One region of the Bacillus sp. 5w2 genome, then DNA from elsewhere that is predicted to be linked to it. Evidence: riboswitches for the same ligand, from Rfam matches in the RefSeq annotation. Region 1 holds a riboswitch; each other region holds the start of a gene.
What was found. Region 1 has a riboswitch for lysine ahead of ACXY7N_RS29710 (amino acid permease). Riboswitches for the same ligand answer to the same signal wherever they lie in the genome.
Positions count from the first base shown of each region.

Region 2: it holds a riboswitch for lysine, as region 1 does, so the genes downstream of both, ACXY7N_RS04000 (aspartate kinase) here and ACXY7N_RS29710 (amino acid permease) in region 1, are expected to answer to the same signal.
Region 3: it holds a riboswitch for lysine, as region 1 does, so the genes downstream of both, ACXY7N_RS29225 (amino acid permease) here and ACXY7N_RS29710 (amino acid permease) in region 1, are expected to answer to the same signal.

Region 1 is NZ_JBTIWT010000032.1:20,785-25,673, forward strand. Features, by position in the region: gene gapN (NADP-dependent glyceraldehyde-3-phosphate dehydrogenase) at 1-1,257, shown strand, start outside; gene racE (glutamate racemase) at 1,300-2,127, opposite strand; lysine riboswitch at 2,328-2,514, shown strand; gene ACXY7N_RS29710 (amino acid permease) at 2,661-4,085, shown strand; gene ACXY7N_RS29715 (ABC transporter permease) at 4,145-4,889, shown strand, end outside.
Region 2 is NZ_JBTIWT010000001.1:790,925-795,813, forward strand. Features, by position in the region: gene ACXY7N_RS03985 (YndJ family protein) at 1-95, opposite strand, end outside; gene ACXY7N_RS03990 (DUF4166 domain-containing protein) at 101-712, opposite strand; gene ACXY7N_RS03995 (DoxX-like family protein) at 716-1,624, opposite strand; lysine riboswitch at 1,817-2,003, shown strand; gene ACXY7N_RS04000 (aspartate kinase) at 2,206-3,435, shown strand; gene ACXY7N_RS04005 (VOC family protein) at 3,844-4,296, shown strand; gene ACXY7N_RS04010 (helix-turn-helix domain-containing protein) at 4,530-4,889, opposite strand, start outside.
Region 3 is NZ_JBTIWT010000030.1:29,298-34,186, reverse strand. Features, by position in the region: gene ACXY7N_RS29240 (hypothetical protein) at 1-568, shown strand, start outside; gene ACXY7N_RS29235 (DNA alkylation repair protein) at 679-1,449, opposite strand; gene ACXY7N_RS29230 (iron-sulfur cluster biosynthesis family protein) at 1,483-1,788, opposite strand; gene ACXY7N_RS29225 (amino acid permease) at 1,902-3,368, opposite strand; lysine riboswitch at 3,481-3,673, opposite strand; gene ACXY7N_RS29220 (GNAT family N-acetyltransferase) at 4,060-4,509, shown strand; gene ACXY7N_RS29215 (sulfite exporter TauE/SafE family protein) at 4,549-4,889, opposite strand, start outside.

The sequences.
Region 1 (4,889 bases):
GAAGCTTCTCTACAAGATCGCGCAAAATATTTATATAAATGGGCTGATGAGCTCGTAAATATGCAAGATGAAATTGCCGATATCATTATGAAAGAAGTCGGTAAAGGATATAAAGATGCGAAAAAAGAAGTTGTTCGTACAGCTGACTTCATTCGTTACACAATCGAAGAAGCTTTACATATGCACGGAGAAAGCATGATGGGCGATAGCTTCCCTGGCGGAACGAAGTCTAAACTTGCGATCATCCAACGCGCACCACTTGGTGTTGTATTAGCAATCGCACCATTTAACTACCCAGTAAACTTATCTGCTGCAAAACTTGCACCCGCATTAATTATGGGTAACGCTGTTATTTTCAAACCAGCAACTCAAGGTGCAATTAGTGGTATTAAAATGGTTGAAGCACTTCATAAAGCTGGCCTTCCAAAAGGTCTTGTAAACGTAGCTACAGGACGCGGTTCTGTAATTGGTGACTACTTAGTGGAACACGAAGGCATCAATATGGTATCGTTCACAGGTGGTACAAACACAGGTAAACATTTAGCGAAAAAAGCTGCAATGATTCCACTTGTATTAGAACTTGGTGGTAAAGATCCTGGTATCGTTCGCGAAGATGCTGACTTACAAGATGCTGCAAACCATATCGTAAGCGGTGCATTCTCTTACTCTGGTCAACGTTGTACAGCTATTAAACGTGTACTTGTACACGAAAACGTAGCGGATGAGCTTGTTGGCTTATTAAAAGCGCAAGTAGCTGAACTATCAGTTGGATCTCCAGAACAAGACAGCACAATCGTTCCATTAATCGACGACAAGTCTGCTGACTTCGTTCAAAGCTTAGTTGACGACGCTGTTAAAAAGGGTGCAACAATCGTTATTGGTAACAAACGTGAGCGTAACTTAATTTACCCAACATTAATCGACCACGTAACAGAAGAAATGAAAGTTGCTTGGGAAGAGCCATTCGGCCCAATCCTTCCAATCATCCGTGTTTCTTCAGATGAGCAAGCAATTGAAATTGCTAACAAATCAGAGTTCGGCTTGCAAGCAAGTGTCTTCACAAAAGACATTAACAAAGCATTTGCAATTGCTAACAAAATCGAAACTGGTTCTGTTCAAATTAACGGGCGCACAGAGCGCGGTCCTGACCACTTCCCATTCATCGGTGTAAAAGGTTCAGGTATGGGCGCACAAGGTATTCGTAAGAGCCTTGAGTCTATGACACGTGAAAAAGTAACTGTATTAAACTTAGTTTAATCTTATATGTAGAAGCTGATCTAGTTTTAGATCAGCTTCTTTTTATTTCACGATTTGTTTTTCCATAGGTAAATTCACACCTTCTACAGAAATTTGATACCCTAACCAACGCTCAGCAATATGTTCAAATGATAAAATAGAGCCTGTTGTAAAAAAGCGATGCTTCGGATTCAAATTGTCAGACAAAATTCCTTTGTGCTGTAAAATAGTGCTTAACTCTATCGCTGTTTCTTCTGCAGAACTAATAATCGTTACAGCCTCTCCTAACTCCTTTTTTATATAGGACTCTAAAAGTGGATAATGCGTACACCCAAGAATTAACGTATCTATATCTTCTTTCGTTAATGGCAGTAAAGCTTGTTTCACTTGCTGCATGACATATGCTGTGTCTTCTAATTGATTTTCTACAACTGTAGCTAAAGTCGGACATGCATGACTATGCACTTCCAAATATGTATCCAGCTCGTGTAATGCTTGTTCGTACATATTAGATTTTATCGTACCTACAGTTCCAATTACTCCAATTCTCCCTTTCTTTGTCACTTTAATTGCAGCTCTTGCTCCCGGATGTATAACACCAATAACCGGGATGGGAAGTGCTTCTTGCAACGCGGTCAATGCTGCAGCTGCACCAGTATTACATGCTACAACTAGAGCTTTTAATGGAAACTGCTTGAGGAACTCAACCATTTCAAATATGAAAGATTGTACCTCCTCTACACTTCTCGGCCCATACGGGCAACGCTCATTATCACCAATATAATAAATGCTCTCTTTAGGCAATTGTCTTATAATTTCACTCGCAACTGTTAATCCCCCAACTCCCGAATCTAGCACACCTATTACTGAATTTTTATGACATGTAGACATATACTTCATCCCCTTCTCAATCTTCTAGCACCAATAATGTTTATTATATTATGAAAATTCAATATTACATAATAATCCCTATCCCTTTTAATCACAAACTCTTCTCTATAATCTGATTATTACCATATCCATTGACGTATAAAAATACATTTGTTACTCTTAAATACGTTAATTTAATATTTAAATCCTCATTCGTATCTCGGTGAGGTAGAGGTTGCAGTCATTAAGAGTATCATTTCAGGAGATGTAGTGGCATTGATGAAGGAATGAGAAAGGAATGATTGCCGAAGTAAGTTGTGTCCACCATGCACACTTGCTGGGTCTGCATTTAATAAGTGCAGAACTGTCACAAACGAAACGTTTCGTTTGTGGAGAGCTATCGAGAGGTATGTCGTGGGTTTCTTATAAGATAGAAAGCATGTAGCGGCAAATTACGTGCTTTTTTTGTTTTGTTTGGAACTTTTCTTCTCTACTAGGAAGACATACATATCTCCTCGCTTGACTTGGTTATACTAACTTTGGAGGTATTTTCTATGCAACAAAAAAAATGGGGATTTTGGGTACTAACAGCTTTCGTTGTCGGCAACATGGTTGGCGCTGGTATTTTCATGGTGCCAAGTACGTTGGCACAAACAGCAAGCCCTCTCGGTGTCACTTTAGCTTGGTTAACAACAGGGTTTGGTGTTTTAATGCTAGCTCTTGTTTTCGGTAATTTAGCAATTCGTCGTCCTGATTTAACAACAGGACCACAAAGTCATGCATATGCTTTATTCTCATCACCAAAAAAGAAAAAAATGGCTGGTTTCAGTATGGTGTGGGGATATTGGGTTGCAAACTGGGCAAGTAACGTTGCCATCATTACATCTTTCGCGGGATATTTATCACTCTTCTTCCCAATTATGAAAGATACACGACTACTATTTTCAATCGGTTCTTTTAACATAGAAGTCGGGAAACTTATTACATTTACGATTTGTTCCATCCTACTTTGGGGAACTCACATTATATTAACAAACGGTGTAAGCGGAGCTGGAAAACTAAACTTCTTAGCAACAACAACGAAAGTAACTGGATTCCTACTATTCATCGTCGTTACTTTATTTGCTTTCGAAGCTTCTAAGTTCGGACAATGGTACACACCGATGATCGATAAATCAGGTGTTTCACACGGTCTACTTTCACAAGTAAATTTAGCTGCTCTTACAACGCTTTGGGCATTTATCGGAATTGAATCAGCAGTACTTTTATCAAACCGTGCTACCTCTCCGAAAACAGTAAAACGCGCAACGGTGGCAGGATTACTTATTACAGTTGCCATTTACTTAGGAATTACAATTTTAACAATGGGTGTACTTCACGTTGATACATTACAAGCTTCTGAACGCCCATTAGCAGATGCATTAAACGCTGCAATGGGTCATGGCGGCGGGAAACTGATGGCATTACTTGCTCTTACTTCCCTATTCGGTTCTATCTTAGGTTGGATTTTATTAAGCTCAGAAGTACCTTATCAAGCAGCAAAAGAAGGTTTCTTCCCTTCCTTCTTCACAAAAACAAATAAAAAAGGAAGTCCAATTTACTCATTACGTTTAACAAACATTATGTCGCAAGTGTTCTTGTTCTCAACATTATCAGGAACCATTGCGGAAGCTTATACATTCGTTATTACCGTATCAACATTAGCCTACCTCATTCCATATCTCGTTTCACCAATCTTCCAGTTAAAACTAGTCGCAACTGGTGAAACATATAAAAATGAAATGCGGGCAAGAATTACAGATGGCATAGTTGCAGTTATCGCACTTTGTTACGCACTATGGGTTATTAAAACAGGAGCATCCGATATAAAAACGTTCCTTCTCGGAATTGGTTTATTCGTAATCGGCTTTGCTTTCTATCCATTAATGAATCGTGATCAGAAAAAAAATAACGAAAAGAAAAACGAGCAAGTTGCATAACGCAATTTGCTCGTTTTTTCTTTTGTAAAACATATATAATAGAACAAAGAGGTGAAAACATGTCAATTGAATCGTTATGGAGCAGTCGCTTCCAACAACATATTCAAAATATCATTACATACTTTGCACGTATGATTAACGGTTTACTATATAGCTTTATCTTCGTTGCCTGTATAGGTGCTTACTATTACGCAAAGTTTCTTAAGACAGCTCCTTCTAAAGGACTATCTTTACTACTCATCACGATTGTACTTACATTCATTATAACGAGATGCCCTATCCGTACATTTATTCAGAAACCTGATGCTGTCTATTTACTCGCACTAGAAGAGAAATTAACATCTTATTTTAAAAAATCTCTTCTATATAATTACATCATTCAGCTTTTCCCATTATTATTTACGTTCCTTATTCTCGTACCACTTGCACTGCAATCATTACAATTAACTGTACCTTTCTTATGTACAATCTTTATCGTTTTAATGATTACGAAAGCTTGGAACATGTACATACATTGGATGTGGCGTGATGGTTATGAAAAAAATATATGGCTGATCATCCGTATTACTTGTAACGCCTTACTCATTTACATGCTGTTTTATTCGGCAAATGTTCTCATATTAGGCGGATTGCTCTTGCTACTTGCTTTCCTGCTTCTATACACGAAAAAACAGCCTACAAAACGAATACCGTGGGATTACATAATCGAACAAGAAGAGAAAATGGACGTTCGTTTTTATCAATTTGCTAGCATTTTCACCGATGTTCCGCAACTGAATAAGCAAGTAAATAAAAGAAAATGGC
Region 2 (4,889 bases), on a different contig from region 1:
GATAATAAAATAATTGCTTCAACTGGGTTTACATTTGACCACTCACATATTAGAAAAATAATATAACAAGCAAGCCCAACTATTATATTTTTCATTCTATTTATTTCCTTTCCACAAATGTTCCCTTATATGAAAATAATGAACCGATTAACGGATTACGTACTTGTACATGAATTCGAAAACATTGTAGTGTTTCATCATAACTTTCTACAATTTTTGCCTCTCCGTATAAAAATCTAGGTAACGGTATTTTTCTTCCAAACATAAAAAACCATTGTTTCTTTGAAGAAATATGCATTGCCCCCACCTCATCAATATGAAAATTCAATGTAGAAACAAGTATGTGCGGTTCACCAAAACAATCCACAATTTCATTATTCTCTTCATCCAACTGCATAACGGCATTAAAATATCTTTTCTTATTGTGAAAATAAAAAGTACGATTCCACCGCACAAGTTCATGTCCATGTTCATCTCGCTCAGCAGTATTATGTATTGTAAATGGCACTTCCTTCCCCCGCTCAGAGAAAAACATACGGAATTTCGATGCAATTTTTAATATTAATTTTACGAAAAAAGAGCCTCCATAAATTTCATCCATCTTTCCTTCCCCTGTGAAACTATTATCTTCTGTAATCGCATACCGCTTCTGTAATTCTGGATGAAGTTTTTTATAAGTATCTCCTAGTAATCTCTCATAAATATTAGCCATACATTATCCCTTTCTCGTCCTCTTGCAATTTTTTGCACTTGGTAAATTAAAACTATTTATATAACCAACAATCGATAACCCTATCAGTAGGATATTTAATGTAATTGGATTAAACGGCTCTGTAAAGCTTACGATATTCGTAAATCCTGCCGCTATCATTAAGGCTATTAACATAAAAATATGTACGATAAATACTTTTTGTTTTGGAAATGGCAACAGCCATATGACACCAAAAATAATTTCTAGCAATCCAATTATTTTAAGTACAAAAATACTATGTTCAGTTGAACCAATCATCACAGATAGCATCTTTACTTCTTCTGAATGAGTAAAAACTAGTTTCGGCACTATCCCTTGATACATCCATACAAAAGCAAATAAAAAACATACGAGCCAATATGTCATTGTTTTTCTAATTAGTAATCTAGGATGAAGTCCCTTTTCTAACCATAATTTTAAAGCATCAAAACTCCAAGCTGTCGCCCAACCTAATAACGGACGAAACATATAGGAATCTATTACACTCCCTATACGACCAAACCTCGTATCATAATCATATTGCGTCTCAAAATGAATGTGTTCTTCGGTCGGTGTATACTTCCAATAACCACGCCCTATTTGAATAAGAGATAATTTACTATCTGTCCAAAATTTTAAAGAAGAAATTCTTTCACCCGTTTCTTTTCTTATCTCACCTATTGATTCCCCTTCTCCAGCTATTTCAAGTCCAAATCCGATCTTTGTTTTATATAAAAACTTCTGTGGTTCTCCTTCTTTTTTCTCTAAATAAGAAATTTCAGTAAAGCGGGCATCCCACTCTGTATGTATATCTGGTTCCTGCGTATATTCCCATAATTTCTCCATTGTTGTGTTCATTTCTGCCGAAACATAAATAGGCTTTTCCCTCTTCATTCTTCCACCTCCAATGCACTATAAATTTAATGTACATGCAATGAATTTATTTTGCTACATTTTTCACAAACTTCCCCATAAAAAAGAAAGAATTTTTAAAATATATATAAAACACTTGATTCCCCGAAAAATTTAAATTATTATAAAACAAATGTTACCAACAACTTCATAAATCAAACACTCTCGCCTAAAACGTGAGATAGAGGTTGCGATACTTATGAGTAGTCTAATGGAGACACAGAGATGTCTATGAACTTAGATGAAAGGAAGTATTGCCGAAATTGATAAATTTCTCTGCATTTATCAATTGGGGCTGTTTTCGAATAGAAACAGAACTGTCATATGTACAGACGTGTACGTATGAAGAGCTATCTACAAAAAAGAGATATCATTTTTTATGATATTCCTTTTTTGGCGGTTTTTTTATTAGCTCCGTTTTCTGTTTCCCTTTTCCTGTAACAGCACCATCCTCACTTATTTGAGATGGTGTTTTTTGTTTGTCTTTCTGGTAACTACAGGAGTATTGGGATTTATATATTTCCTAATCTATTCTTAAAAATAGACGAAAGAAGGAATTTGTAATGGAAACAATTGTTCAAAAATTTGGTGGCACTTCTGTCGGAAGCGTCGAACGCATTCAACATGTAGCAAATTTGATTATTGAAGAATATGAACGAGGTCATAGCATTGTCTCTGTCGTTTCAGCAATGGGAAAAAGCACGGATGAACTTGTCGCACTCGCTAACGCTATTACAGAAAATCCAAGTAAACGTGAAATGGATATGCTTCTATCTACAGGAGAACAAGTAACTATTTCATTATTAACGATGGCACTGCAAGCAAAAGGCTATCATGCAATTTCATTAACAGGATGGCAAGCTGGTATTACGACAGAATCTGTACATAGTAATGCACGGATTACTGACATTCATACAGATCGTATTCAATCTTATCTTGCTGAAGGCACGATTGTTATTATAGCTGGGTTCCAAGGAGTCAGTGAAGAATATGAAATTACAACACTTGGACGCGGTGGCTCTGATACAACTGCTGTTGCATTAACCGCTGCACTGAAAGCAAAAAAATGTGATATTTACACGGATGTGACAGGCGTATACACGACGGACCCACGAGTTGTAAAAGACGCTTATAAATTAGATGAAATTTCTTATGACGAAATGTTAGAACTTGCAAACCTCGGTGCTGGTGTATTACACCCGCGTGCGGTTGAGTTTGCTAAAAATCATAATGTCGTTTTAGAAGTTCGCTCAAGTATGGAACAAGAAAACGGAACAATTGTAAAAGGAGAATGTAACATGGAACAACAATCAATCGTTAAAGGTATTGCATTTGAAGATAATATTACACGCGTCACAATGAAAGGATTGGAACAAGGTGCACTTTCAACAGTTTTCTCTACATTAGCAGCGGCACATATTAATGTAGATATCATCATTCAAAGTATTACAAATGAAGGAACTGTTCACCTCTCCTTCTCAATCCACTCTAATGATTTAAGAGAAACTTTAGAGGTATTGGAACAAAATCAAGAAACACTACACTATGAATCTGTAGAATATGAAAATCATTTAGCAAAAGTATCAATTGTAGGATCAGGTATGGTATCTAACCCAGGTGTCGCTGCGAATATGTTCACTACTTTAAAAGAAGAAAATATTCATATTAAAATGGTAAGTACATCAGAAATTAAAGTGTCTGTCGTTATTGACCGCCTTCATTTAGTAACAGGTGTGGAGGCACTGCATCAATCATTTATGGCGAAAGTTGAGCCTTTGGTTCAGATGAGTTAATTTTACATTTGGATTACAGCTTACAAACCCATATTAATCTATTTCCTTCCTATATAAATAGAAAGCTGTTTGCTTTGTATAGAGTGACAAGAAAGTTATTTACAACAATCGAGCCATTTGCGTACAGGATAGGAATATTTTGTGGGAAACTCGAAGTTATTTTATCGAATAGCAACTACATTATCAAATTCTTGAAATGATAGCATTCACGAAATAAAGTTCGCGCATATTTCAATAGTAGAGGATTTAGGAAGTGTTGTTCGTTAACAAGGTGTTATATACTATACCCGAAAACACTTTGTCACATTTTCCTACACTGTGACAAGGTGTTTTTTGTTTAGAAGAGATTTTAGTATAATTATAAGGATAATTAGATAATAAATTTATACATATAAGGAGATAAAGACTATGACAAACAACAGATTACTACGAATGGACAATGTCAGCATCGTTGTAGAATCCCTTGATAACGCAATCTCTTTCTTCGAGGAGATTGGCTTGAATCTCGAAGGGCGAGCTACTGTTGAAGGTGAATGGGCTGGTCGCGTAACAGGACTCGGTTCCCAGTGCGTAGAGATTGCTATGATGGTTACGCCAGATGGTCACAGCCGAATTGAACTTTCGCGATTTCTCACCCCACCTACTATAGCAGATCACCGGGCAGCTCCTGTAAACGCCCTCGGTTATCTGCGCGTCATGTTCACCGTTGAAGACATTGATGAAATGGTATCCAGACTTACTAAGCATGGTGCAGAGCTCGTTGGCGAAGTAGTTCAGTATGAGAACTCGTATCGACTCTGCTACATTCGTGGAACCGAAGGAATTTTAATCGGTTTAGCGGAAGAACTCGGTAACAAATAAGTAGGTGATGTTTTATAAAAAACCTTTACTGAAGTGAAAATATTTGAAGAAAATTCTTATTCAATAAAAAGAGCACTATTGTTGAATAAAACTTAGATTTTTAACCCCGTCCTAGCTTTAGAACGGGGTTATGCTTGTTTGAACTTTTTAACATACTATCAACATCCCAAAATCATTATAAAACAATTCAATTACTTGTTATACCCTTTCCTAGGAAATATAACGGACTCTTCTCACTTCTTATCATATATATCTTTTCTATTAAAAAACGATCGGAACTCATTCAAAATAACTTTCTTCATGTCAGTGTAAAAAACCATCATGAATAGTGAAATTCCTAATAAGATCTCTTGCATTCCTTCATAATCAATGAAAGCACTCACAATTAGCAAACCACATCCAATATAAAAACCAAATTCATTCTCTTTCTCAAAATCCTCATCTTCTTCATCAATATGTATTTTTTCTTTTAAATCTTGATTACCTTTTATTAATTCATCAAGCGTAACATTATACATTTCGCTCAATAAAATCAAATTTTCAATATCCGGAAAGCTTTTATCATTTTCCCACTTATACACTGCTTGCCTCGT
Region 3 (4,889 bases), on a different contig from region 1:
ATTAACTTTAAAAACGAGTGACAAGATTGATTACAGTCAATTTGAATCAAAAGAATTAGATCGTTTATATGCTCTAATCCAATTCATTCAGAAGAGTAATAAAAAGATAACAAAACTTGAAATTGAGGATTATAATGGTGAATCTATAGGCCTCCCTTTTCATAATGTGCAAAAAGCTATAACGAAAGAAGAACTGCTTTTAACAATGAAAAACACCGTAAGTGGTTATTGGACATATTTGATTCAAACTGAAACAAAAGTAGGCCAAAGGTTAAATGAAATTCAAAATGATCGTTTTGTAATTGAAGATATTACTTGTTCACACCCGAAAGACGGCAATTGTCTAGAGTATGAATTGACTTTAGTTTTCAATGACAGTGAGATAAAATATAGAAATGATTCCTATGTAATAGAGGATTTGAGAAAGGTAGTCACTATTCTTAAAGAAGAACTATATAATAAGGAATTTAACATATTTTTAAGGAACAAGGATGGAACAAGTTATTCACTCTGGCTATCATCAGAAAAAATCAAGAAAAGTAATAACATAGAAGAGTTAGTAAAATAAAGGTATAAAGAAGAATTTTAAAGCACTTTTTACGTTTATAATTGCTTTATATAAAAGGAAAAAACGCTTATACTTCATTTTTGAAGCATAAGCGTTTTTGTTTAAAATACTTAAAAAGAAAAATCTTTTGGTAAAGTACCATTTTTAAGCACCGTTCGTAACCCATGTTTTATAATCCAAGGGTTAACAGGATACTGGTTATCGCGTAATTGCTGCAACCATTGAAAAACGAGTTCTTTATCTTCTTTCGTAATATCGTTAATATGATTGGCTACTGATTTTTGGACATATTTAGAAGGGTCATTCATTAATGGCTCTAAAAGTTTTAAATTGTTCTTAAAGTCACCTTTCAGAGCTCCTATTTTTTTAGCCCAAGGAAGTCTTGGTCTTGTACCTTCGGAAACTAATCTCCTAATGTGGCTGTTTTCGTCATGAATCCACTGTTGTAATATGTTTAGTGTATCTTCATGATATGTTTCAAGAAAAGGCCGAATGGCATATTCAGCAGTATTCCTTTTTGTTATTTCATACATTGCGTTGAATGAGGTTTCAAAATCGTTAAGCCCATATTTTTCAACGTATTTTGCAATAGGCATGTACATATATCCGTTTGTAAATGTGCCTACTTCTGTTGTATTTTCTGGTCCCAATGTTTTCAGTAATATATGTATTGCTGCATGAAAATCTTTTTGTAAAGCATTGTGTAATTCATCTGCAATTACTTCAATACGCTGCTTTAACTCTAAACTTTCAACTTTACATGTTACGGAAGATACGAAGTTTCTTTTCGAGAAAGTAGGAACGTGTTTACAAATAGAATCAGCCATACTTTCTGCTAATTCTTCATTAAATAAAAATTTCAACGGAACATATTTACCCATGTTTTCACCTCGGTGGTCAAATAAAAACAATTTTTATTTTTTAATCGACAATCCATAAACCAAAGTCTCACTCGGAGTCGTAATACTAAAACCAGTCGTCTTATAATCAAGTTTCACCGTATCACCAGTGTAGTCTTTCGTGAATGAATCCATTTGTACGATAAGCTCTGCATCTTCATATACAACGTCATCTGCATCATATGTATCCCAAATTAAATCCACATCAACGAAAATACTACAAGAGTTTGTCATTGTTCCTCTAATGCGAATGATCTTTTTGTCTTCACGTTCTAATCTATGTATAGCTGCTTTTGCTTCATCAGTAATACGAATGTTCATGGTATCCCAACCTTTATTTATATTTCCTTTATTATTGCAAAAACAGGAGCAATAGGGAAGGGAGAAGCATTGGAATAAAAAACGAGCAAACAAATTTGTTTGCTCGTTTTACTTTATTTTAGTTCACATTTATCAAGTGGAATCACTTTCGTTTTCTTCGTAAATTTATATCCTAACCATAGTACTAAGAAAAGTGGTAAACCGATATAAGAAACGAGTACACCGTTCCAATCGATTGATTCGCCCATAAATGCGCCGTAGTTTTGACCTAAAATTACGATGACACAAAGTGCAAATGCGAAGATTGGACCGAACGGGAACCATTTCGCTCTATATGGTAAGTCTTTTAAATCTTTACCTTGAGCGATATATGCTTTACGGAAACGGTAATGACTAATTGCGATTCCGACCCATGCGATAAAGCCAGACATTCCAGATGCGTTTAATAACCAAATGTATACAACACCGTCACCGAATAATGAGGCAATAAAAGCGATACTACCGACAATTGACGTTACGATTAATGCGTTAACAGGTACACCGCGGCTATCTAATTTACCAAGAAACTTTGGTGCTTTTCCCTGGCGAGCTAGATCCCAAAGCATACGAGTTGATGCATACATACCAGAGTTACCAGCAGACAGTACTGCCGTTAAAATAACAGCGTTCATAACAGAAGCAGCAAAGGCAACGCCCGCTTTTTCAAAAATAAGTGTAAATGGACTTACTGTTACATCGCTTGCAGCAAGGCTTTCAGTCGTATAAGGAATTAATAAACCGATAACGAGAATCGCAAGGATATAGAATAAAAGAATACGCCAAAAGATCGAGCGAATTGCTTTTGGAATGTTACGCTCTGGATCAGCAGTTTCACCAGCAGCTACTCCTAATAATTCAGTTCCTTGGAAGGAGAAACCAGCAGCCATAAATACACCGATAATTGCCATAATGCCGCCATTAAATGGTGCATCTGCAACAGTGAAGTTTTTAAAGCCAACAGATTCGCCGCCCATAATTCCAAAAATCATCATGAAGCCGACAATTAAAAAGATAATAATAGTAACTACTTTAATAAGTGCGAACCAATATTCAGATTCACCAAACCCTTTAACAGATAAATAGTTTAAAAGGAAAATAATAGCTAAACATAATCCACTCCAAATAAGAGAAGGAGTATCTGGGAACCAAAATTTCATAATTAATGTTACAGCAGCTAGTTCAGCAGCAATTGTAATGGCCCAGTTATACCAATAGTTCCATCCAAGTGCAAAGCCAAGTGATGGATCAACAAACTTTGTTGCGTACGTACTAAAAGATCCAGTAACAGGCATGTAAGCTGCGAGTTCAGCTAAGCTTGTCATTAAAAAGTAAACCATAATTCCAATTGCGGCGTATGCAATTAATGCACCGCCAGGACCAGCAGAATGGATAACACCACCGCTAGCAAGAAATAGTCCGGTACCGATTGTACCACCGAGAGAAATCATCGTAAGGTGACGAGATTTTAATCCGCGTTTTAATTCACCCTGTCCTTGTGTAGTTTGCGTTTTAGAGGTAGATTGATTTGTTGCGCTATTCATGTTCAACACTCCTTTTCTTGTAGGTTAGGAAGGAGCGGGGGAGAAAAATACAAAAAACCGCCAAAGGAATTTGGCGGAACGTTTCACAAATAACCACCCCATCATACCCTTCCGTTAAGATAGCACCCCACGTTTACACGGTAATTTTGTAAACGTGACAGTTCTGTTCCTTTCGGAGACAGCCCCAGCTTATACTTCCAGAGAAGAAATATAAACTTCGGCAACTTTTCCTTTCAAACGAAGTCAGGGACATTCTCAGTGTCTCGTCCGTTTTACTTTTAAAAGTCGCAACCTCTACCTCATCGGATTGATGAGGATTTTATATATTGCTAAGATTTTTAATATATGGCAATTGTAATGAGTTTCTGAATATATTGCAAGATATTTTGTTAGGAAAAGTCAAAAAATATCGGTTATTGTATAGGAAACGCTTGCAAAACTCCACCCGAACCTACTGTTATGTAACAAAAAATAAAGAAAGAAATTGTTATACAAATGTTTCGCAAAAAATATTGGAAAACCCTTTAAAAATAAAAGAAAATTCTGAAAATATAATTCGACATAACTATTAAAAGAGGATTATTCCTTAAATTCGTTTCAAAGAATAAGTATAAATTTGATAAATAGAATGAATATTCTTTTTATTTCTGATAAAATTGAGGTATTGTTTAATTGAAAAGGGGAAATCAACATGAAATTAGAAACAGAAAGGCTCTATATAGTGCCGTGTACAAAAGAGAGTATTCACGTTGCTAACGAGCAAGGATATAATAGTGGTCCACATATTGTAGGGCATGTAGAAAATATAAAGCAAGATAAGGATTTATTACCTTGGGGCGCGTGGTATGTCATTCGAAAAGAAGATGACATCGTTCTAGGTGATGTAGGGTTTAAAGGGAAACCAAATGAGGAACATACAGTAGAAATTGGTTATGGATTTATTGAGAAATATTGGAATAAAGGGTATGCAACAGAAGCTGTAAGAGAATTAATAAATTGGGCTTTTCAAACAGAACAGGTAGAAACAATTATTGCAGAGACACTTCTAGAAAATGATGGATCGATTCGTGTATTAGAGAAATTACATATGAAAAGAATTGGCACTACAGAGACAATGATAAATTGGAGAATGGAAAAATAAAAAATACCGCTCGAAGTATATCGGGCGGTATTTTTATCGTTATGGTAGCATTTGCTTTTGATCATTCGGATATCCGGCGGTCGATGCGTTAGAATGTTTGGAATGATTGCGAACAGCAATGAAAATAGAAATAATAACGACAAGACCAACTGCCACGTAAGAAAGTGAAATAATAGTTGGATCCACTTTAAATGTAGTAAGCAGTGTACGAATGTTTGTAAAGATAATAAGGCCACCAACTAATACGCCAAGTAAATGAGAAGGTACGATGCGCACTAACCACGCGGCGATTGGTGCCGCAACGATACCACCGAGCATGAGAGAAAATACCCAAACCCAACTTACTTGTTCCCAGCCAAGTGAAATGAAAAATCCAATTG